Regions from separate parts of the Bacillus pretiosus genome, predicted to be linked through region 2. Evidence: riboswitches for the same ligand, from Rfam matches in the RefSeq annotation. Region 2 holds a riboswitch; each other region holds the start of a gene.
The links. A riboswitch is a leader RNA that binds a small molecule or an ion and turns the genes downstream of it on or off. The one in region 2 is predicted to bind S-adenosylmethionine.
Positions count from the first base shown of each region.

Region 1 (5,398 bases), 1.3 Mb from region 2:
ATTAAAGAAAAGAAAACAGTTGTTGCAGAAAAAAAGTCCTAAAGTAAAGAAATTGTAAGAAAAGAGACCCTGATGTAAATAAAGTAGATAAATTTGCATGGTTTTGTAAAATGACATTTTTGGGTGAAAATTTTAATGCGTTTTAAAAATTGAAAGATATAGATATATTTGTAACACAATTTTATCATGATTTTCTTATTCTTTCAAATGAATATACAAAATTTTTAAAATAATAAGAAAAAGGAATTATAATGTTATATATAGAATATAAAACAGGTTAAAAGAAAAGAAGCTGAATGTAGTCAGCTTCTTTATGGTGATAACAAAATATTTGAGTATAGCTGATAAATTTTAGAATTACCAAGACATTAGTTATATATTCTAGATTTCATCTTTTATCAGCTTTAAAAATCTGCAGTTCCATATATTTTCATAAAAATCAATTGTCTCTTTTGCGGACATAAATGGATTATTTAACGTAGAGGTTGCTTTCTGTACCATGAAGTTTTCGTATTCTAGTCCATGGGAAAATTTAATCGTAGCATCCATACAGTACTCTGTTTGGGCACCACAAAATTCAATACGGTGTACAGATAATTGTTCTAAAATCTCTTTCAAGTTTGTTTTATAAAATGAATTGGCATGTGTTTTTCTTACAAAAAAATCTTGTTCCTGAACATCTAGATCAGCATGAATAGCCCAAAGTTCTTTTTCGGGTACTAAATCATCATCACAATGTTGAATAAAAATGATTGGTTTATTTGATTTTCTGTATGAAGAAATTCTTTTATTTACTTTTGTAAGTAAATTTTGTAAATCGAATAAATGCTCTTCGCTATAACATACTCCATTTTGTAAATCGATAACGATTAAAACATCTGCACAAGTATCCATTATTTTTGCCCCTTTTTTACTTCTTAATATATCAATTAATTCATTATTTAGAAATAGATGGTGCTCTTTCGTTTTTTTATGAACTATACGAAAAGTAAAAAATATACTTAATGGCATAAAACAGAAGATATGAAAAATTAATTTCATATCTTCTGTTCGTTCTATGCATTGACAGGTTCTTCTACATAAGAAAGGGCATTTTCAAAATCGGATATTAAATCGTCAACATTTTCAAGGCCGACAGATAACCGAAGTAATGAATTAGAAATCCCTCTTTCATCACGAGCTTCTTGCGACAGTGCTGCATGTGACATTTTAGCTGGGTAGGAAAGAATCGATTCGACAGCTCCTAAACTCACTGCAAAGACAGGTAATTTTACTTTTGATAAAAATTGGCGGAGTGCGTCTTCTGATTGTAAAGTGAAAGATAGGACAGCTCCGGCTGATGTAGCTTGAGATTGTTGAATATCAAATCCAAGATGTGTTTGTAAGCCAGGATAATAGACATTTTTAACTTTAGTGTGCTCTTGTAAATAATGTGCAATTTTATTGGCGTTTGCAGCTGAATGCTCAAGACGTACATGCAATGTTTTTAGACCGCGAAGTACTAGAGAACAATCTTGAGGACCTAAAATAGCGCCGAATGCATTTTGTAAAAATCCAAGTTTTTGAGCGAGTTCGGCATCTTTTACAACCGCTAATCCGGCAGTAACATCACTATGACCGGCAATGAATTTTGTGGCACTATGAAGAACGACATCGGCACCAAGATCAAGTGGTTTCTGGAATAGTGGTGTCAAAAATGTATTATCAACAAAAGTAAGGGCGTCAATAGATTTTGCAAGTTTAGAAACAGCACAAATATCTGTCACTTTTAAAAGTGGATTAGAGGGTGTTTCCACATAAAAGAGTTTTGTGTTTGGCTTAATGTTTTGCTTTATTTCTTCTACATTTGTCATATCAACAAATGTATGTGACACACCGTAACGGGAGAGCACTTCAGTTATAATTCGGTAAGTTCCTCCATATACGTCTTCTGAAATGAGTACGTGATCGCCTTGTGAAAGAAGGAGGAATGCAGTAGAAATCGCTGCAATTCCTGATGCGAAGGCAAATCCCTTTGTTCCTCCTTCTAATAAAGCAATGATATCTTCAAGAGCTTCACGAGTTGGATTACCAGAGCGACTATAGTCATATTTTCCGAACGTATCTACATCAAACTGGTGGAATGTTGATGTATTATAGATGGGAACGTTAACAGCTCCTGTTTGTGAGTCATGTTTATATTGGTTGTGCAGTAAGAGTGTATCTATAGAATAACTCATATTCTTACACCTTCTTTTACAAGTTTAATGGCTTGCTTTAAGTCTTGAATTAAATCGTTACTATTTTCAATGCCAACGGAAAATCGCAGAAGACGATTACATACACCGTTTGCTGTTCTGATTTCTTCAGGAATATCAGCGTGTGTTTGCGTTGCTGGATACGTCATTAAACTTTCAACACCACCAAGACTTTCAGCAAATGTAATTAAGGATAAAGATTGTAAGAATGGATTAATCCATGTTTCATCTTTCAGACGAAATGAGATCATGCCACCTCTTCCAGGATAAAATACATCTGTCACCCCGTCTTCATCATTTAAATAAGCAACAACTGCTTTTGCATTTTCTTCATGTTGTCTCATGCGAAGCGCTAACGTTTTCATACCACGAATTAATAGCCATGAGTCAAATGGACTTAAGACCGCACCAGAGGCATTATGATAATGAGCGATTTCCTCACAAAGTTCCTTTCCTTTTGCAACGACAAGTCCGCTTAGGACATCGTTATGTCCCCCTAAATATTTCGTTGCGCTATGAAGTACAATGTTGGCACCTTCTGTTAATGGCTGCTGTATATAAGGCGTATAGAATGTGTTGTCTACAATAAGAAGTAGTCCGTGTCTTTTCGCTACAGTTGCGACAGCGGCAATATCAGTAACTTGCATTAACGGATTAGTTGGAGTTTCTATGAAAATAGCTTTCGTTTCAGTTGTGATAGCTTGCTCAATTTGTTTAATAGATTGTGTATTTACGTATCTACATCGAACATTCCACTTTTTTTCGTGCTCAGAAAATAATCGATAAGTGCCCCCGTATAAATCTTCGGATACAATAAGTTCGTCTCCAGAACGGAATAGGGAGAGGACGAGGAGAACAGCTGCCATCCCTGAACTACAGGCATAACCTTGTTCACCATATTCTAAGTCTGCGATTGCCTGCTCTAAAAGACCACGAGTTGGATTGCCAGTTCGTGAATAGTCAAAGCCAGTAGAGTTACCAATTCCTTCATGACGATAAGCAGTTGAAAAATAAACAGGTGGGTTAACAGTTCCTGTTGTAGTTTCGCTCCGGTTTCCGATTTGTGCTAGTTTTGTTTCAATAGTTGACATGTGAAAATTCCTCCTTTTTAAATTAACAATTAAGTGAATGTAAAGTGAAACTTTAATAAGTGAGGGGGGCATCCCCCACTGATTATCAGCCCTCACCAATCGGGCTTTTACGGGCAGTTGATTCCCACCTAACTTCTTTGTTCCAGCTGAATTTTGAGTTGGGAATCTTACTGCCCTCAAATAGCGGGGTAAAATAAAAAAAGCCTTCTAAAGAAGAAGGCTTTCGGTTTGAATAGAGTCTTCTTCTCATCTGTCAAATCTTTCACAATTTGCTGGAATTAGCACCTTATTAACAAATGTTAATGGTTGCTGAGGCGTCATAGGGCCAGTCCCTCTACCTCTCTAGATAAGAATGTTCGTATGAAATTTTTATTATGTTTTTAACTTTACAACAAAAGATAATTGAATTGCAACTTTATTTTAAATAATTTTTATTTTTCCGCAAGTGTCATTGACTTTTGCATTTGTGCATGCTAAATTTATTAAAAAATTAACAAACATTGTTAAAAGGGGAACGTATTTCCTTTTAGCTACATAAATAAAATAATAAAGACAAACTCTTATTGAGAGCGGTGGAGGGAAAGGCCCTGTGAAACCCAGCAACCTTCAAACGAAATGTTTGAAACGGTGCTAATACCTGCAAAACGAATGTTTTGCATAATAAGAGGAGGAACAATTATGTCCCCCTCTTCAAAGTGAAGAGGGGGTTTTTATATTGATAGAAATGAGGGAGATTTGTGAAATTACTAGATTTATTATCAAAAGGAATTGTAATAGGTGATGGTGCGGTTGGGACGTTATTACATTCACATGGTTTGCAAAGTAGTTTTGAAGAATTGAATATATCTGATCCAGATTTAATTATATCGATTCATAAGCAATATGTAGCTGCTGGGGCTGATGTGATTCAAACAAATACGTACGGAGCAAATGAAGCGAAATTACGTATTTATGGTTTAGAAAATCAAGTTACTGAAATTAATAGAGCCGCAGTAAAACTGGCGAAAGCATCTGTTACAGACAGAAATGCAATTTTAGGAACAATTGGTGGTATGAAACATATCGGAGCTGTTACGACAACTGATATGGAAAGAGAATTTATGTTACTGGAACAGGCAAGTGCATTACTAGAAGAACAGGTTGATGGACTGCTATTAGAAACTTTCTATGATGAGTTTGAATTACTTCATGCTGTTCAGGTGTTACGAAAACAAACGAATATTCCAATTGTAGCTCAATTAGCATTGCATGAGGCAGGTACAACTCAAAATGGAAATGATGTAAATGAAATATTAAAACAGCTTTTAGATTACGGTGCAAATGTCGTTGGATTGAACTGTCAACTAGGGCCACTTCACATGACGGAAGCTTTTAAAATGATATCGATTCCGCAAAATGGCTACTTGTCAGCATATCCGAATGCAGGTCTCCCAAATTATGTGGAGGGACGTTACGTATATGAGGGAAGTCCAGCTTATTTCGAAGCGATGACACCGAAATTTATTGAGCAAGGTATTCGGTTATTAGGTGGTTGTTGTGGCACGACTCCAGAACATATTGAAAGTATGAAACGTGCAATTGCAAATGTTACACCTGTAATAGAAAAGGATACGATTCAAAGACCGAAAGTAGTTCATACACACGAGAAACGTTCAAAAGCTCATGTCACATTAGCAGAGAAAGCAAAAAAACAAACGACAGTAGTAGTGGAATTAGATCCACCGAAAACGTTAGATACGCAGCGATTTTTTGAAGGCGCAAGAGCATTGAAAAGAGCTGGGGCAGATGCTATTACTCTAGCAGATAATTCATTAGCATCGCCTCGCATCTCGAATATGGCAATGGGGGCATTATTAACGAAGCACGATATTCCGGTATTGACGCACTTAACGTGTAGAGACCATAACGTCATCGGACTACAATCTCATTTACTAGGCCTATCAGCGTTAGGTATGGAAGAGGTGTTAGCTTTAACTGGGGATCCAGCACGCGTTGGTGATTTTCCAGGTGCCACTTCTGTATATGATTTGTCCTCTATTGAGCTCATTAAAATGATTAAAGAAATGAACG
Region 1 covers NZ_CM129593.1:4,128,038-4,133,435, reverse strand. Annotated here, with positions in the region: gene ACU8YW_RS21265 (cysteine hydrolase family protein) at 382-894, opposite strand; gene metC (cystathionine beta-lyase) at 1,056-2,219, opposite strand; gene metI (cystathionine gamma-synthase/O-acetylhomoserine thiolyase) at 2,216-3,328, opposite strand; SAM riboswitch class I at 3,572-3,681, opposite strand; SAM riboswitch class I at 3,886-3,995, shown strand; gene ACU8YW_RS21250 (bifunctional homocysteine S-methyltransferase/methylenetetrahydrofolate reductase) at 4,066-5,398, shown strand, end outside.
Region 1: another riboswitch for S-adenosylmethionine. It lies ahead of ACU8YW_RS21250 (bifunctional homocysteine S-methyltransferase/methylenetetrahydrofolate reductase); the one in region 2 lies ahead of ACU8YW_RS01070 (ABC transporter permease).

Region 2 (5,398 bases):
CAATAACAAATTCTCTTTGCTTTAAAGATAATACTTGTGCCCTAACGAGACGTGCCATGCCAATCCATCCTGTTAATGCAAGGGCAATAATAATTGTAAAAAGCCCTGGTTTCATAACGATTAATAATAAAATAACAATTAATAAATATGGGATACCGTATAACACTTCAATCCCTCGTACAATCCACTCATCAATTAACGTTCCAAGGCGACTACGTCCTCTCACATATCCACTAAAGCCCCCGATTAGTACACCTATTCCTATATCAAGAGCCGCTGCCACTAATCCAACTGTTAGTGAAATTTTCCCTCCAGCCCAGGTGCGCGCCCATATGTCCCTTCCTAAATCATCTGTTCCGAACCAATGCTCACTACTAGGTGGGAGGTTTGTTGCTTCTTTTACTTGTTCACTCGCAGTAAATGCCGTTAAACTTTCGCCAACCAGTGAGAAAATAATAATTAGTAATAACGTCACTGCCCCTAAAACTGCTATAGGGTTTGATATAAACTTGCGAAACACTTCCTTCTTTCGACTAATCGTTTGCTGATCTTTATTTATCGTTAATTCTTTTTTCTCCTCATTCGTTAATAACTGTTTATTGATTTCATAAGCTCCCATTTAAATGCCCCCCTCCTTACGTAATAGAACGAATACGCGGATCCACAATACGGTGAATAATATCTGTAATGAAAATACAAGAAATTAATAATGCACTATAGAAAATCGTTGTTCCCATAATGACCGGATAATCCCGGTTAAAAATGCTATCTACAAAATATTTTCCTAGACCAGGAATGGAAAATATTTTTTCAATAACGAAAGTTCCTGTTAAAAGTCCAGCCATTAACGGTCCAACAAATGTAAGTACCGGAACAATCGCATTTCGAAGAGCATGTCTTATAATGATTTTCTTAATTGGTATGCCTTTCGCTCTCGCTAGCTTAATATAATCACTCTGCAAAACTTCAATCATATTAGAGCGAACAAATCTTGTAATAACCGCGATTGGTCCTAACGCTAATGCGAAGGATGGCAATACCGTATGTTCGAATGTGCCCCAAGACGCTACTGGTAAAAGTTCAAATTGTATAGCAAATACTTGTATAAATAGTGGTGCTAAAATAAAACTTGGAATAGAAATACCGAGAATCGCAAGTAAGCTCACACTATAATCAATTACTTTCCCATGATATAGAGCTGCAAATGTACCTGCTGCAATTCCGACTAATAATGAAATAACAAGTGCTTGTAAACCAATAATCGCTGATGGACCAAATCCTGTCGTTATAATTTCTGATACACCTTGACCTGTGGATTGAACAGATTCACCAAAATCAAAATGAACTACGCCATCTAAATAAGCAACATATTGATTCCATAACGGTTCATCAAGGTGATACTTCGCTCTCATGTTTTGTATCACTTCTTCAGGAAAGATTTTCGCATCTGATGAAAATGGATCCCCTGGAATGATATGCATAATCAAAAATGTTACTGTTGTAATGACCCATAGCGTGAACACCATAACCGATAGTTTTTTAATAACATACACTTCAATAACCCCCTAAACAAATGTATTTACTTTGTTTTATTGACATATTTGTTCCTATTACTTTTCCGCTTCTTAAAACACAAAAAGCCTTGATCTTAAGAAATAAGATCAAGGCTTAATAAACGAAGGCCCATCACTTATCTTTCAAGACTTGCTTGCTGGAATTAGCACGGTGTTCCTGTTACAGAACCCGCTGCTGAGGTGTCATAGGGCCAGTCCCTCTACCTCTCTGGATAAGTAAATTGCTATATTATTATTTGGTTCAAATTGTATATTTTGAATTATAATTCTGAAAAAATGAAAAGTCAATCAAATTGGATATATTTAGAAAAATCAGTTTTCAATCCTTTTATCGAAATTACAGTTTTCTCTTATAATAAAAAGAAATAATATTAAAGAAGTTATAAGATGGATCCCTTGCTTCTTGCTACTATAGGATTACCATTAACAATCGTTATACTTGTCATCATCGGGGTCTATAAAGTGAAACTTTAATCAGTGGGGGCATCCCCCACTGATTATTAGTTGAACCAATCGGGCTTTTAGGGGCAGTGGATCCCCTACCTAACTTCTTTGCTTTCACTGAATTTTGAGGTGGGGGTCTTACTGCCCGGCAAATAGCGGGATAAACTCTTTATTAAAAAGAAACGTATCACTTCTTTTTATACTCCATTCGATAATATTACCAGACAAACAATCTCTGAATTTCACGAAAAACAAAATGTATTAGTATCCGAGGATGAAGACGGAGATGGTAAGAAGAAAAAATAACCTTGCGCGTACGCAAGGTTATTTTTTCGTTTCTGCTTGAAAACGTTTATAGTATGTTGATGCTGTTGCAAAGTTAATTTCTATATCACGAATCAATGATGAGTCTTCTTCTTTAGCTAACTTCTGTAATTTTTTCATTGCTTGTTCCGATTCATTCAAGAAACCAGCGTATACCTCATGTTCTTGCTCTTTCGACTTTGGAACACGAATTTCTTTACGTATATTATCAATATCTTCTAACATGCTAGTCGTTACCTTTTGCACATCTTCTTTATATGTAGCATTCGTTATTTCCTTACCGCCCTTTTCTTTTGCCACTTCAAATAACTGTAGTGCTTTATTAATTTCTTTATTCATTTTCATATCGTATTTTTCATGTACTGCACGGTATTCTTTCATCTCTTCTGTTTGCTCAGTAGATTGCTCTACCTTTTCTTTCGGTTCTTTCGTATCTTTATTTCCATTACATCCTGCTAGAAGGATCATACTTCCCATTACAGCAATACCCAAAACCTTCTTCATCTCTTCTTCTCCTTTTATCTACAGCTACTACTCATTATAGTTTCTTTTATCTCCACTTGTTATTATACCGAGAACATCCTACTTTTTACACTTAAGACGCTACCTTAATATACATGCCTACATTTTTGTCACAGTATCGTCACTTTATGCAAATAACTTTTGCACTGCTTTACTACATCACCTTACAAAACTGTAAGCACACATAAAGAACAAACCATGCTAGACTTACATATGCATAACGCAAACATATGTAAGTTTTTAAGGAGAATCATCTATGTACAACACAATGCCTTTTATGGGAGAAGATATTCGTGTCCTTATTCGTGAAAAATCACTTCATATCGAAAATACAGAGAGCCTTCGCCGCGTATTAAAAAAGAAACATGCTCCATTTAAGTTAGCCCAATATTTAAAACAACAACATACAAATCAATTTCATACCGTGCTAAATATATCAGATAAATCATTAACAATCGAAATCATCGGTCATGTCTACATTGGAAACTTCGCAGATATCTTAAAAGAAATCCCACGTATACCGAAAATTGCTCCTATTATCGTTAAAAAAGCGTATAAAATTACCGACCATACCGATATTATCGACTGCGGGGAAAAAGAAGTCGATAGTAATCGCTGGGTGTGGGATAAACTTGCTGTTTTATATGATACGATCATGAATAATATGTATGAGGTATTTCAAAGAAATGAAAAAAAGAACTGATTCAAATATTCCCTTTGAATCAGTTCTTTTTTGTTAAGCCTCTAAATTTTGTCTTTGTTGTAGTTCAAACTGCTTTTCACTTCTTCTGGCCATAAATAGATAACATAATACAGCACCAATTTCACAAAGAGCTATTACAACCCCCATCGGTAATGCGGTGTTGCTTCCACCAATACCTACTAACGGTGCAACAAGTGCTCCTGAAATAAATTGTAATAAACCTAATAAAGCCGACGCTGTTCCTGCAGCTTGTTTCTGATTTCTCATCGCTAATGAGAACCCAGTTGTTGATACAACCCCGACACTTGATACGACAAGGAATAACGAGCATAAAACACCAATTAAACCTATTCCTAGTAAGATTGTCAGTAGTAAAGATAAACCACCAACGGCTGCAATAATAATACCGGAAACGAATAACGTTTTCTCATTCACTTTCCCTGCTAAACGGCCCGTAACCTGACTAGCAATAATAATACCGATACCGTTAATCGCAAAGAATAAGCTAAATTGCTGTGGTGATGCTCCGTATATGTTCTGCAACACAAATGGTGAGCCCGAAATGTAAGCAAACATTGCCGCCGTTACTAGCCCTTGTGATAATGCATATCCCATAAACAAACGATCTTTTAACAGTTTTCCATACGTCGCCAATGTCCCTGACAAACCACCTGTTTCTCTTTCTTCAGGAGGTAATGTTTCACGTAATACGAAAGTAGCTGATATTAACATGAATACACTAATTGCTCCGAGAACGATGAAGACACCGCGCCATGTTGTGAACTGTAGTAATTGTCCCCCTATAATCGGTGCCAAAATAGGCGCTGCTCCGTTTACTAACATGAGCAGTGAGAAAAACTTCGTCATTTCAGAACCTGAATACATGTCACGTACCATTGCACGTGATATAACAATCCCGGCCGATCCTGAAGCCCCTTGTAAGAAGCGCAATAACACTAAACTCCAAATAGATGGTGCAATAGCACAAAGTAAAGAAGAAGCAACATAAATAATAAGAGCGATAATAAGAGGTTTGCGCCTTCCGTAAATGTCACTAATTGAACCAACAAATAATTGTCCTACTGAAAGCCCAAGCAAACATGCTGTCAATGTAAGCTGTGCAAGAGATGCGCCTGTTTGTAAATCATCTGTTAATTTTGGTAAAGAAGGCAAATACATATCAATAGATAATGGCCCAATCGCCGTAAGTGTCCCTAATACAAGAATCATCCATAACCTATTTGTCTTGACAGGTTTATATATTTCGTGATTAACTCCATTCACTTTTCCGTTCACCCTTTCCGATAAATACTAAATCGTAACAATTATAGTTACAACATAAACATACGTCAAGTATAGTTCATTTTCCTGTTTCATACCGTAAAAAAAAGCGATAGAATTTCTATCGCTTTACTTTTTCAAATTGCTATTTGTAAATTTAGATACGGAAGACATCGCCTCTCCTGTATCTAAATATGTGATTTGAATTGGATCTCCCACTTCTGTAAACATAGCATATGGGAATTTCTTCACCGGTATCATAAATACTTTTTGTTCATTCTCTAACAGTACATACACAATTGTATTTTCACCTGATTTTTCTTTATATACACGTTGTACAACGCCTTCTTTTTGTGCTTCTTTACCATTTGAAGTCGGTCTAAATGAATCTCCACTTCCACTCAGCGCATTTTTATAATTCTCAAGCGCTTCTTTTTGCGTCGAACCTGTTGCAAATATTTTCGCATTAGAAGCATAGATAACTGTATGAGCACGTACTAATCCCCCGTCATCAATAACAGGTACAATCCAAGAAGGTTTACCATACACG
Region 2 covers NZ_CM129593.1:180,981-186,378, reverse strand. Annotated here, with positions in the region: gene ACU8YW_RS01075 (ABC transporter permease) at 1-619, opposite strand, end outside; gene ACU8YW_RS01070 (ABC transporter permease) at 636-1,553, opposite strand; SAM riboswitch class I at 1,688-1,793, opposite strand; gene ACU8YW_RS01065 (DUF3951 domain-containing protein) at 2,190-2,324, shown strand; gene ACU8YW_RS01060 (hypothetical protein) at 2,343-2,846, opposite strand; gene ACU8YW_RS01055 (hypothetical protein) at 3,121-3,567, shown strand; gene ACU8YW_RS01050 (multidrug effflux MFS transporter) at 3,601-4,851, opposite strand; gene ACU8YW_RS01045 (DUF3981 domain-containing protein) at 4,978-5,398, opposite strand, start outside.

Region 3 (5,398 bases), 270 kb from region 2:
CTCCTGAGAATAACGTGTACGGGAGAAAAGTTCCTGTAATTCCTAATAAAATACCACCGATAATTCCAAGTGATAGTTTGTATTCCCTGAAGGGATGGATTAATTTCTCTAATGTGAATTCAAATTTGAAATAAAAGAAACCAACTATAGCACCAATACTAGCAAGTGGTAGAAAGGCGATCCATTCATTAAGAGAAAGGGAACCTTCCCCAAAATCAACGATAAAGGATCCGCGATTATCGAATTTACTAAGTAATAAATAAACGGAAAAGCCAGCGAAAGTGGTAGCTAAATATACAATTGCTTTTTTTCCTTTAGAAAATTCGTTAATTTGCTCACCCTCATTTTCATTTGGAGCTAAATAACCGAATAATGGCGCGTTAAAAATTACACTTAAAGTAGCGCCAATTCCAACCTCTGTTAGTTCATTCATTCCTTTTAAGGCAAATGTAAAGCGATCCCCTACCCATGTACAAAGTCCACCGATAATTCCAACAAGTGCTGCTTCGGGACCTAAGCTAGCTCCAAATATTAAAACGATAATCGCAGTTAAAGTAGCTTTATGTACAAAACGGTATTCAATTCTACCAGTTTTTTTATATTCACCCATCACTTCCGGCATAAGACGTGGATATATGCCGAAGTATTTTTGGGTTAAACCAACGAGAATACCACCGATAGTTGTTACACAAATAGTGTAATACGGGGGAGAAGAGAAAATAGTAGGTAAGTATCCCCAAATAAAGTGAATGCCGATATTTATTGTAACTAAAAATAGCCAGACTGTAGCTCCTACTATAGAGCCTAAAAGAATGCCGTATAGGACGAGTATATAGTGCATGTCCTTTGTGTTTGTCATGTTATACCTCCGTTATGTAAGTTTTAATGTCGAAAGGATTAAATATGCTACTGTGAAAGGAATATGTATAGTATCTTTTTGAGAGGTGGGCTTATTCAATATATTGAGGTCTCGTGAGAATTTGAAATGTATACAGTTAAACTACTTACTTAATTTTATATAGTAATCGTGGGTTTTAAAAGGTCTTTTTCAAATGGATATGGAATATATTTCTTTTGTTATGCATGTCAAATTCTTTGTATTTAATTTAGAACATTCAGAAAAACCGATTGACATTAGGAAATTATTGCTATAAAATCAACGGTAATTGCATAGTCTTATCAAGAAAAGGTGGAGGGACAGGCCCGATGAAACCTTGGCAACAGCCGTATAACGGAATTGTGCCAAATCCTGCAGGTAATAATCCTGAAAGATAAGAAAGAGCCTTTAGAGCGTGTTTTCAAACTGCTCCTTTCTTGTTTTCAGGAAAGGAGCAGTTTTTTATTTTGTATAAAAGAAAGGAGAATGAGAGATGGGAGAATCATGGGGAAAAGGAACAATTTGTGTGCAAGGTGGCTATACACCAAAGAATGGTGAACCGCGTGTTTTGCCACTTTATCAAAGTACAACGTATAAATACGATACTTCAGATGATTTAGCAGCGCTATTTAATTTAGAGGCAGAAGGATATATATATACGCGTATTGGAAATCCTACTTTAGCTGCATTTGAGCAAAAGTTAGCGGATTTAGAGGGTGGTGTAGGAGCTGTTGCAACGGCTTCTGGGCAGGCTGCTATTATGCTTGCTGTTTTAAATATTTGTAGTAGCGGAGACCACTTGCTTTGTTCTTCCACAGTTTATGGTGGAACGTTTAATTTATTTGGAGTGAGTTTGCGTAAGCTTGGTATTGACGTTACGTTCTTTAATCCGAATTTAAGTGCTGATGAAATTGTGGCCCTTGCTAATGATAAGACGAAACTTGTTTATGCAGAGTCGTTAGGAAATCCAGCGATGAACGTTTTAAATTTCAAAGAATTTTCAGATGCAGCGAAAGAGTTAGAAGTACCTTTTATCGTGGATAATACATTAGCAACTCCTTATTTATGCCAAGCATTTGAGCACGGAGCAAATATTATCGTTCATTCTACGACGAAATATATTGATGGTCATGCAAGCTCTTTAGGCGGCATTGTCATTGACGGAGGGAACTTTGATTGGACAAATGGGAAATATCCTGAACTTGTTGAACCGGATCCAAGTTATCACGGCGTAAGTTACGTTCAAAATTTTGGTGCAGCAGCGTATATTGTGAAGGCACGTGTTCAATTATTAAGAGACTATGGAAACTGTATGAGCCCATTCAATGCGTATATTAGCAATATCGGCTTAGAAACGCTACATTTAAGAATGGAGCGTCATAGTGAAAATGCTCTCGCAGTTGCTAAGTGGCTTGCTAACCATGAACGTATTGAATGGGTGAATTATCCGGGATTAGATAGCAATGAAAATTACTCGTTAGCACAAACGTATTTGAAAAAAGGTGCTAGTGGTGTTTTAACATTCGGCATTAAGGGCGGATTAGAAGCAGCGAAAGAATTTATCGCAAATGTAAAACTAGCAACTCTCGTAACGCATGTAGCGGATGCACGAACTTGTGTTATACATCCTGCTAGCACAACGCATAGACAATTAAGTGCTGAAGATCAGCGTCTAGCTGGAGTTACATCAGATTTAATTCGTTTATCGGTTGGTATAGAAGATGTTTCTGATATTATTGCAGATTTAGAAGCAGCGCTAGTCGGAGGCAAAGAACATGCCGATCATAATTGATAGAGATTTACCAGCTCGCAAAGTGTTGCAGAAGGAAAATATTTTTGTAATGACGAAGGAGCGAGCAGAAACACAAGATATCCGGGCATTGAAAATTGCTATCTTAAATTTAATGCCTACAAAGCAAGAAACAGAAGCGCAATTACTTCGTTTAATTGGCAACACACCGTTGCAATTAGATGTTCACCTACTTCATATGGAATCACATTTGTCTCGCAATGTAGCGCAGGACCATTTAACGAGTTTCTATAAAACATTTCGTGATATTGAGAATGAGAAATTTGATGGACTTATTATTACAGGAGCACCAGTTGAAACTCTTTCTTTTGAAGAGGTAGATTATTGGGAAGAGCTTAAACGTATTATGGAGTATTCAAAAAAGAATGTAACATCTACGCTTCATATTTGCTGGGGGGCACAGGCTGGCTTGTATCATCATTATGGTGTTCCAAAGTATCCTCTTAAGGAAAAAATGTTCGGTGTATTTGAACATGAAGTTCGTGAGCAACATGTGAAATTGTTACAAGGGTTTGATGAATTGTTTTTTGCCCCGCATTCTCGTCATACAGAAGTACGAGAGAGTGATATTAGAAAGGTGACAGACTTAACATTATTAGCAAATTCTGAGGAAGCAGGTGTTCACCTTGTCATTGGGCAAGAAGGAAGGCAAGTGTTTGCGCTCGGGCATAGTGAATATAGTTGTGATACGTTAAAGCAAGAATACGAACGGGACCGCCAAAAAGGGTTAAATATTGATGTGCCGAAAAATTATTTTAAGCATAATAATCCAAATGAGAAACCACTTGTAAGGTGGAGAAGCCATGGGAATCTATTATTCTCTAATTGGCTGAATTATTACGTGTATCAAGAAACCCCTTATGTATTATAAAAAAAGATTGTGTAACACGTGGCAACGTTTTCTTTGTAAAGATTAACTCATATTTTTCCGAATGTTCAAAAAACATTGTTTTTCAGATTTTTTACTCATATAATTTCATCTAAACACAATTTTTGAGGGGTGGACAGTATTATGAAAGAAATTCAAGTTGGTTTATTAGGTCTTGGGACAGTTGGGAGTGGTGTAGTTCGTATCATTACAGATCATCAAGAGCGACTTATCCACCAAGTAGGTTGTCCTGTAAAAGTAACGAAAGTACTAGTACAAAATATTGAAAAAGAGAGAGAAGTAGAGGTACCTTCTACTCTATTAACACAAGATGCAAATGAAATTTTAGATAATCCAAATATTGACGTTGTCATCGAAGTGATGGGTGGCATTGATGATGCAAAAGCATATATTTTGCAAGCCTTACAGAGCGGGAAGCATGTTGTGACTGCCAATAAAGATTTAATGGCGTTACATGGGGCGGAACTCTTAGCGGTAGCAAAAGATAATAAAGCAGATTTGTTTTATGAAGCAAGTGTAGCCGGAGGGATTCCGATTTTACGAAGTATCGTAGAAGGACTTTCTTCAGATCTTATTACGAAAGTAATGGGAATTGTAAATGGAACGACAAATTTTATTTTGACGAAAATGTCAGATGAAGGGAGAGCATATAACGACGTGTTAAAAGAAGCCCAACAACTTGGATTTGCAGAAGCAGATCCAACATCAGATGTGGAAGGTTTAGATGCAGCGAGAAAAATGACGATTTTGGCTACCCTTGGTTTTTCTACAAATGTAGAGCTTGGAGATGTGAAGGTAAAAGGGATTACTTCTATTACAGAAGAAGATATTGAATACAGTAAGAGTTTAGGATACACGATTAAATTAATCGGTCTTGCGAAGCGAGATGGTGAAAAATTAGAGGTGACAGTTGAACCGACACTACTTCCAAATACACATCCTCTGGCGGCCGTACAAAACGAATATAACGCTGTATATGTGTATGGTGAAGCGGTCGGAGAAACGATGTTTTATGGGCCAGGTGCAGGAAGTTTACCGACAGCAACAGCTGTTGTTTCAGATTTAGTAGCTGTAATGCAAAATATTCGATTAGGTGTAAACGGAAATAGTGCGGTATCCCCGCAGTATAAAAAAGTATTAAAAGAGCCAGACGAAATTGTTGTGAAGAAATTTTTAAGACTTCATGTAAAAGATGAAATTGGTGTATTTGCAAAAATTACTTCATTATTCTCTGAGCGTGGCGTTAGCTTTGAAAAGATTATTCAAATGCCGCTTGAAGAGAAAGGGAAGGCTGAAATTGTAATTGTGACGCATCGTGCGTCTCTTGCTGATTATGATTATATTCTACATACGTTGCAAGGGTATGAAGAAATAGATTGTTTGAAAGCAAACTATCGAATTGAAGGGGATGCTAAGTAGTATCTCTTCTTATAAAACAGAAAGAGCCTGTTAAGCAGCTTGCTTAATAGGCTCTTTTCTATTTAAAATCTTCGTACCAATTTGAATAAATGCTTGGATAATCCAGCCTGTTGTAAAGGATAAGATGATTGTTCCAAAATAGATAGGTCCATCTAATAGGAAGCTTAATGTTAAAAATAAAAACGCTAACGAAATTTCTGTTCTTCTAAATGTCCATTTCTTTTTCTCAGCAACCGTTAAAACGAAAGCTTCTTGAGGTGCTGCGCAAAGGTTTGTAGAGACGTAAAGACCAATCCCAGCTCCAACGAATAGATTTCCGCAAATAAGTGTTATATATTTTGGAAGAGAACGGATAGCGTCCATAATAGTTGGAATGGAACCAATCCAATCAACAAAAAGGGAA
Region 3 covers NZ_CM129593.1:5,165,260-5,170,657, reverse strand. Annotated here, with positions in the region: gene ACU8YW_RS26775 (chloride channel protein) at 1-859, opposite strand, end outside; SAM riboswitch class I at 1,174-1,278, shown strand; gene ACU8YW_RS26770 (bifunctional O-acetylhomoserine aminocarboxypropyltransferase/cysteine synthase) at 1,371-2,669, shown strand; gene metA (homoserine O-acetyltransferase MetA) at 2,653-3,558, shown strand; gene ACU8YW_RS26760 (homoserine dehydrogenase) at 3,700-4,995, shown strand; gene ACU8YW_RS26755 (YczE/YyaS/YitT family protein) at 5,026-5,398, opposite strand, start outside.
Region 3: another riboswitch for S-adenosylmethionine. It lies ahead of ACU8YW_RS26770 (bifunctional O-acetylhomoserine aminocarboxypropyltransferase/cysteine synthase); the one in region 2 lies ahead of ACU8YW_RS01070 (ABC transporter permease).

Region 4 (5,398 bases), 2.2 Mb from region 2:
AGTTATACGGAAAACAAGGAAAAGAAATAGCAGAAGATATGTTGAAGAAGTTTTGGTTGTATTCGCTTAAAGAACGCCATCCGCATGATTGTAGCGGGGGAGAGCAACAACTACTTGCGTTATGTACAACGTTATTATCAAAGCCGACTTTATTGTTACTTGATGAACCGACAAAGGGATTAGATCCGTGGAAAAAAGAAAGAGTAGGAGAGCTATTTAGAAAGCTGCAAAAAGAAGGTACAACAATTGTAATGGCAACGCATGATATTGAGTTTGCAGCGAAATACGTTGATCAATGTATGATGTTATTTGACGGAGCAGTCATTATGAATGACACACCGAAAGAATTTTTTAGTGGCAACTTCTTTTATACAACCTCTATTAATCGATTTATTCGAAAAGAGTTACCATATGCATTAACGTGGGAGGATGTGTACGAAGCGTGTCCAAACGATATGTTGCATTCATAATATGTATTTTTGCAGTAATAATAGGCACACTACTCTTTACTACACTTATCATGGATGGTTATTACATGTTAAGTAGTTTGTTTTTATTAGTTGTTATTATGTTACCGTTTTATATCCGTTTTGAAAGAAAGGCTTTTGTTTCACGTGAAATTGTGCTCGTTGCTGTGTTAGCGGCAATTGCAGCAGTTAGCCGTGTACCATTTTCTATTTTACCAAGTGTACAACCGACTTCATTTGTCATTATCGTTTCTGCAATTGTGTTTGGGAGTGAAACTGGTTTTATGATCGGTGCAACAGCGGCTATCGTATCTAACATCTTTTTAGGACAAGGTCCGTGGACGCCGTGGCAAATGTTTTCTTGGGGCATGATTGGTTTTATAGCTGGATTATTACGTAATACATTTTTAATGAAAAAGCTGTGGGGAAGGCTTCTATACGGATTGTTTGTTGGATTTTTATTTGGCTGGATTATGAACTTATGGGGGCTTCTCGGTTTCATACGTGAGGCAACGTGGGAAGCAGTCGTTTCGTATTATATTGCAAGTTTTTATTTCGATTTGAGTCATGCAATTTCGAATGTTATTTTCTTACTACTATTTAGTACGTCTTGGATTATGATTCTTACGAGATTTAAAAAGAAATACGGCATATTAGATAAGCATAACATGGCATAGAAAAGCATACTCATATAAGGTAGGGTCGCGACTTACATATTCGTTTGCCTCTTTCATGCTTCTTACACATTGTAAGGAGCATTTTTTAATGTCAAGAAATAGTCCAATATATATACGTTACTATATAAAATTATTTGTATAATAGTAGGTGAGAACTGCTTTCAAAAGGGAGGTGTATAGTTAATGAAGTTAGTTATTCCGAAGCAACACGGTGCATGGGCCATGCTCGTTATACCATTTCTATTAAGTGTCATGCTTGGGAAACCTACTATGTATCATATTCCATTGTTTTTAGCTTGGTTCTTTATCTATTTAGCTACGTATCCATTTCTTACGTACATAAAGCAAAAACGAAAAAAAGAGTTTTTACATGCTGCAATTGTATATTTTATCATCGCTTTCGTATTTGGGATGATCTCTCTATTATATGAATGGCGCATTCTTTTATTCATAGCAGTAATGATTCCGTTATTTATAGTAAATATGTATTACGCTCGTCAAAAGAATGAAAGAGCGTTACTAAATGACATTAGTGCGATTATTGTTTTCTGTATTGGTGGTTTAGTTAGTTATTATTTTTCAATGAAACTTATAGATAAAACAGCATTATTTATTGCGCTTATTTCATTTTTATATTTTTTAGGAAGTACATTTTATGTAAAAACGATGATTCGCGAGAAAAATAACCCGAAGTATCGTCTTATATCATGGGGGTATCATATTGTATTAACAGTCATTGTCTTTGCTATCAATCCGTGGTGTTCTCTTATTTTTATACCGAGTGTCATTCGAGCAATTATGTTATATGGCAAAAAAATTTCTATTATAAAAGTAGGGGTTTTAGAAATTGCTAATTCTGTATATTTTTTAATTATAACGGTAATAATTATGAAGTATGCCATTTGAAAAAACTTCCCACCTTATGATGGGAAGTTTTTTCAATCTTGTTCTAAAATATGAACCGTGTAATCACAGCGTTGAATAGCTTGTTCGATCGCATAAAGTGATTGTTCAATACGAGCGCGATTAAAATCTTTTTCAACAGTCTGTAGCGCTTCTTCTAAACAATGTTTTGCTTCTTGTAATGATTGAAAAGAATTTTGGACATATCCGCGAGCATTTTCGTGCATTTCATAATCCTCCTTGCATATTCATATATGTATAGTATGAACAGTAAGGAACAAAATATAATTTGTTATATTTGTTTGACAATTAGAATGAAATTACGTATAGTAAGAATTAAGTGAATATTTTCTTATCCAGAGAGGTGGAGGGACTGGCCCGATGAAACCCAGCAACCGCGATGCAGGTGCTAATTCCAGCAGAACATATTTGTTCTGGGAGATAAGACGAAGATATATACGTAACTTCTTCTTATCGGAGAGGTTTTTTTGTTGCAAAAAAACCGATTACGAAAATTTATATTAAGAAGAAAGGGGTTGCGAAGTACTGTGACACTCGAAAAATACGTAAAACTGCGTAGTACAGTTTATGAATATATGATAGAGCAAGATAAGCCAATATCATTGTTAGATATTCAAGAACATATCGTTTCGCATCATGAAGGAAAATTCACGAAAAAGATGTTACATCAATTTTATTTATCAAGACTATTAGATGAACTGAAACTGGATGGGAAAATTACATTAGCTGATGAATATCTCTATACTGAAAAAGGGGTATTTTATAAGGCGGGAAAAGGGAGCTAAGCTCTCTTTTTTTTGGAGTATGTAGCGTAAAAGACTGCTTAAGCAGCCTGATACAAGGGAATGGTGTTGAGTGTGTAGTGTCAAAGATTGAATGTGCCTGAAAGAGGCACTTCATATCGGCTGCAAATGAAAAGAGACACCTCCGCCGAATAGGTGTCAGTCGTTTTGTCATATAGACTTGCTATTTGACAGTTATTAGAATAACATGCAGGGTTTTGGAAGTCAAAAGGGAATTAAAGGAAGAGGTGTTGTTATGTACGCTTACTTACTAAATGATATAACGAAATGGATTCCTAAGTACATTATGGATAAAGGTTATGAATATTATGAAGAAGGACATGTAGAAGATGTTGAAATACAAGAAAAGAAAATATTTGCTTTTGTTACTGGAAATGCAGGAAACTATGAAGTAATGATTGATCTTGAAAATTTTACAGAAAGTAGCTGCGAGTGTCCATATGAGAATTATTGTAAGCATATGGCGGCAGTTGTTTATGATATTCAAAGTGCTGGTGAGAGTACGGTGAAAGAGAAACTGAAAGATTTAGAAAAGGAAGAGTTACTTACATTATTAAATCGTTTATTACAAAGTTCGAAAAACGTGCAAATTGTAGAGAAGATGTTAAAGAAGGGGAAACTTTAACTTATAGAGGGAGTTGTTATGTAGTGAATGTACTAATTGTATACGCTCATCCTAGTCCTTCCAGTTTTAATGCGGGGATATTAAAGCATGTGCAAAAAGGATTACAAGAAACAAATCATTCGGTTACGGTACTTGATTTATATAAGGAACAATTTGATCCCGTCCTTGTATTTAATGAGGAGAAGAAAAGACGTGATTTAGTAAATGAAGAAGAGACAGCTCGGTACAGAACGTTAGTGGAAGAAGCGGATACTCTTCTCTTCATTTATCCAATATGGTGGTGGGGGATGCCAGCTATTTTAAAAGGGTTTATTGATCGCATTTTCGTAGCTGGTTTTGCTTATAAATATGAAGGTGCCCTGCCGAAAGGCTTATTGAAAGGTAAGAAGGCATGGGTAATTAATACGTTAGACTCACCGTTATGGTACGTCGCACTACTATATCGATCAGCAGATTGGATTATGATGAAGAGAGGTGTTTTACGTTTTTGCGGCATTCGCGATGTAAAACGATCTTTTTTTCAATCTGTGAAAACGAGTAAACGAGAGAAGCGGGAAAAGTGGTTATTACAAATAGAAGAAAAGGCTCGTACGTTATGAATGAAATGGAACGTATTATAAATTGTTGTCAGTATGATAACGAACTTTTTCGTACATATATTAATTGCTTAATCCAATTGAAGAAATGTAGTGAAACGTTTCAACAAATACAGATTCAATTAAGAAATGATTATTTAATAAGAGGAATTTGTGAAAGAGAAGTGGATGAGGTAGTAAGAGGAAGTAAAGAGTATGAAACGTATTTTCTTCCTAAAGCGTTACAGTGGAATTTCTTGAGGGAAAATCCACATCTGATTGAAAAAGTATGTGAAGATTTTTTTGCATTTGAGGCATTACAGCTTACGGATATAGAGTGGAAGATCGTGATAAATTGCGTGGGAAATAAGTGATTTATTATATAAAAAAGCTAGTATAAAACTAGCTTTTCGTTTAAATAAATAAGAAACATAGACTAATGATAAATCCTGCATATAGTAAGTTAACAACGCAAAATCCCATAATATCACGAGCACCTAAACCAGCTATCGCTAATGCCGGTAATGCCCAGAATGGTTGAATCAAATTCGTCCAAGCATCGCCCCACGCAATTGCCATTGCTGTTTTTGCGGCAGGTACACCAAGTTCAGCGCCAGCTGGAATCATAATTGGTGCTTGCACAGCCCATTGCCCCCCACCAGATGGAACGAAAATATTAACGATTCCAGCACTTAAAAAAGTAAAGAGCGGGAAAGTCGTTTCGTTTGAAATGCTAATAAAGTAATTCGAAATAGCCCCTCCAAGTGAAAGTCCTTCACTATTCGCTCCAATCATCATCCCCATAATTCCTGCGTAAAACGGAAATTGAAGTAAAATGCCAGAAGCACTTTTCGTAGAGTCTGAAAAAGCGCGAATATATTGAATCGGAGTACGGTGGAAAATAAGTCCAGCAATTAATAACATAAAAATAACGATGTCTAGCGTAAGGTTAAAGCCTTTCGTATAAAAATAATTGAAAATATAAATGAGACCTAACAATCCAACGCAAAGTGTAATAATGATGCTATTTTCCATTTTTTCGGCGAATGTATTGTTTCCTACTTCTTGCGCGGCAGCTTCTTCATGGAATACGCTAGGATCTACCGTTATCGTATGTTTTTCATCTGGATGCATCGCTTTATTAATGAGAGGCATCGTAACGAGAAAAATAATAACTGGTACAAGTGCGTATGGTGAGAATAACGTTTCTGTTATTGGAATCGCTTCTTTAATACTTCCAGCTGTCGTTTTAATTAACGTTTCGCCGCCTGTTGCTAACGTAAGAGGAATAGAAGCAGAAAGCCCCGCATGCCAAATGAGAAATCCA
Region 4 covers NZ_CM129593.1:3,187,897-3,193,294, reverse strand. Annotated here, with positions in the region: gene ACU8YW_RS16340 (ABC transporter ATP-binding protein) at 1-470, shown strand, start outside; gene ACU8YW_RS16335 (ECF transporter S component) at 443-1,144, shown strand; gene ACU8YW_RS16330 (YwiC-like family protein) at 1,328-2,050, shown strand; gene ACU8YW_RS16325 (hypothetical protein) at 2,083-2,274, opposite strand; SAM riboswitch class I at 2,397-2,495, shown strand; gene ACU8YW_RS16320 (hypothetical protein) at 2,536-2,853, shown strand; gene ACU8YW_RS16315 (SWIM zinc finger family protein) at 3,107-3,496, shown strand; gene ACU8YW_RS16310 (NAD(P)H-dependent oxidoreductase) at 3,520-4,095, shown strand; gene ACU8YW_RS16305 (group-specific protein) at 4,092-4,445, shown strand; gene ACU8YW_RS16300 (short-chain fatty acid transporter) at 4,486-5,398, opposite strand, start outside.
Region 4: another riboswitch for S-adenosylmethionine. It lies ahead of ACU8YW_RS16320 (hypothetical protein); the one in region 2 lies ahead of ACU8YW_RS01070 (ABC transporter permease).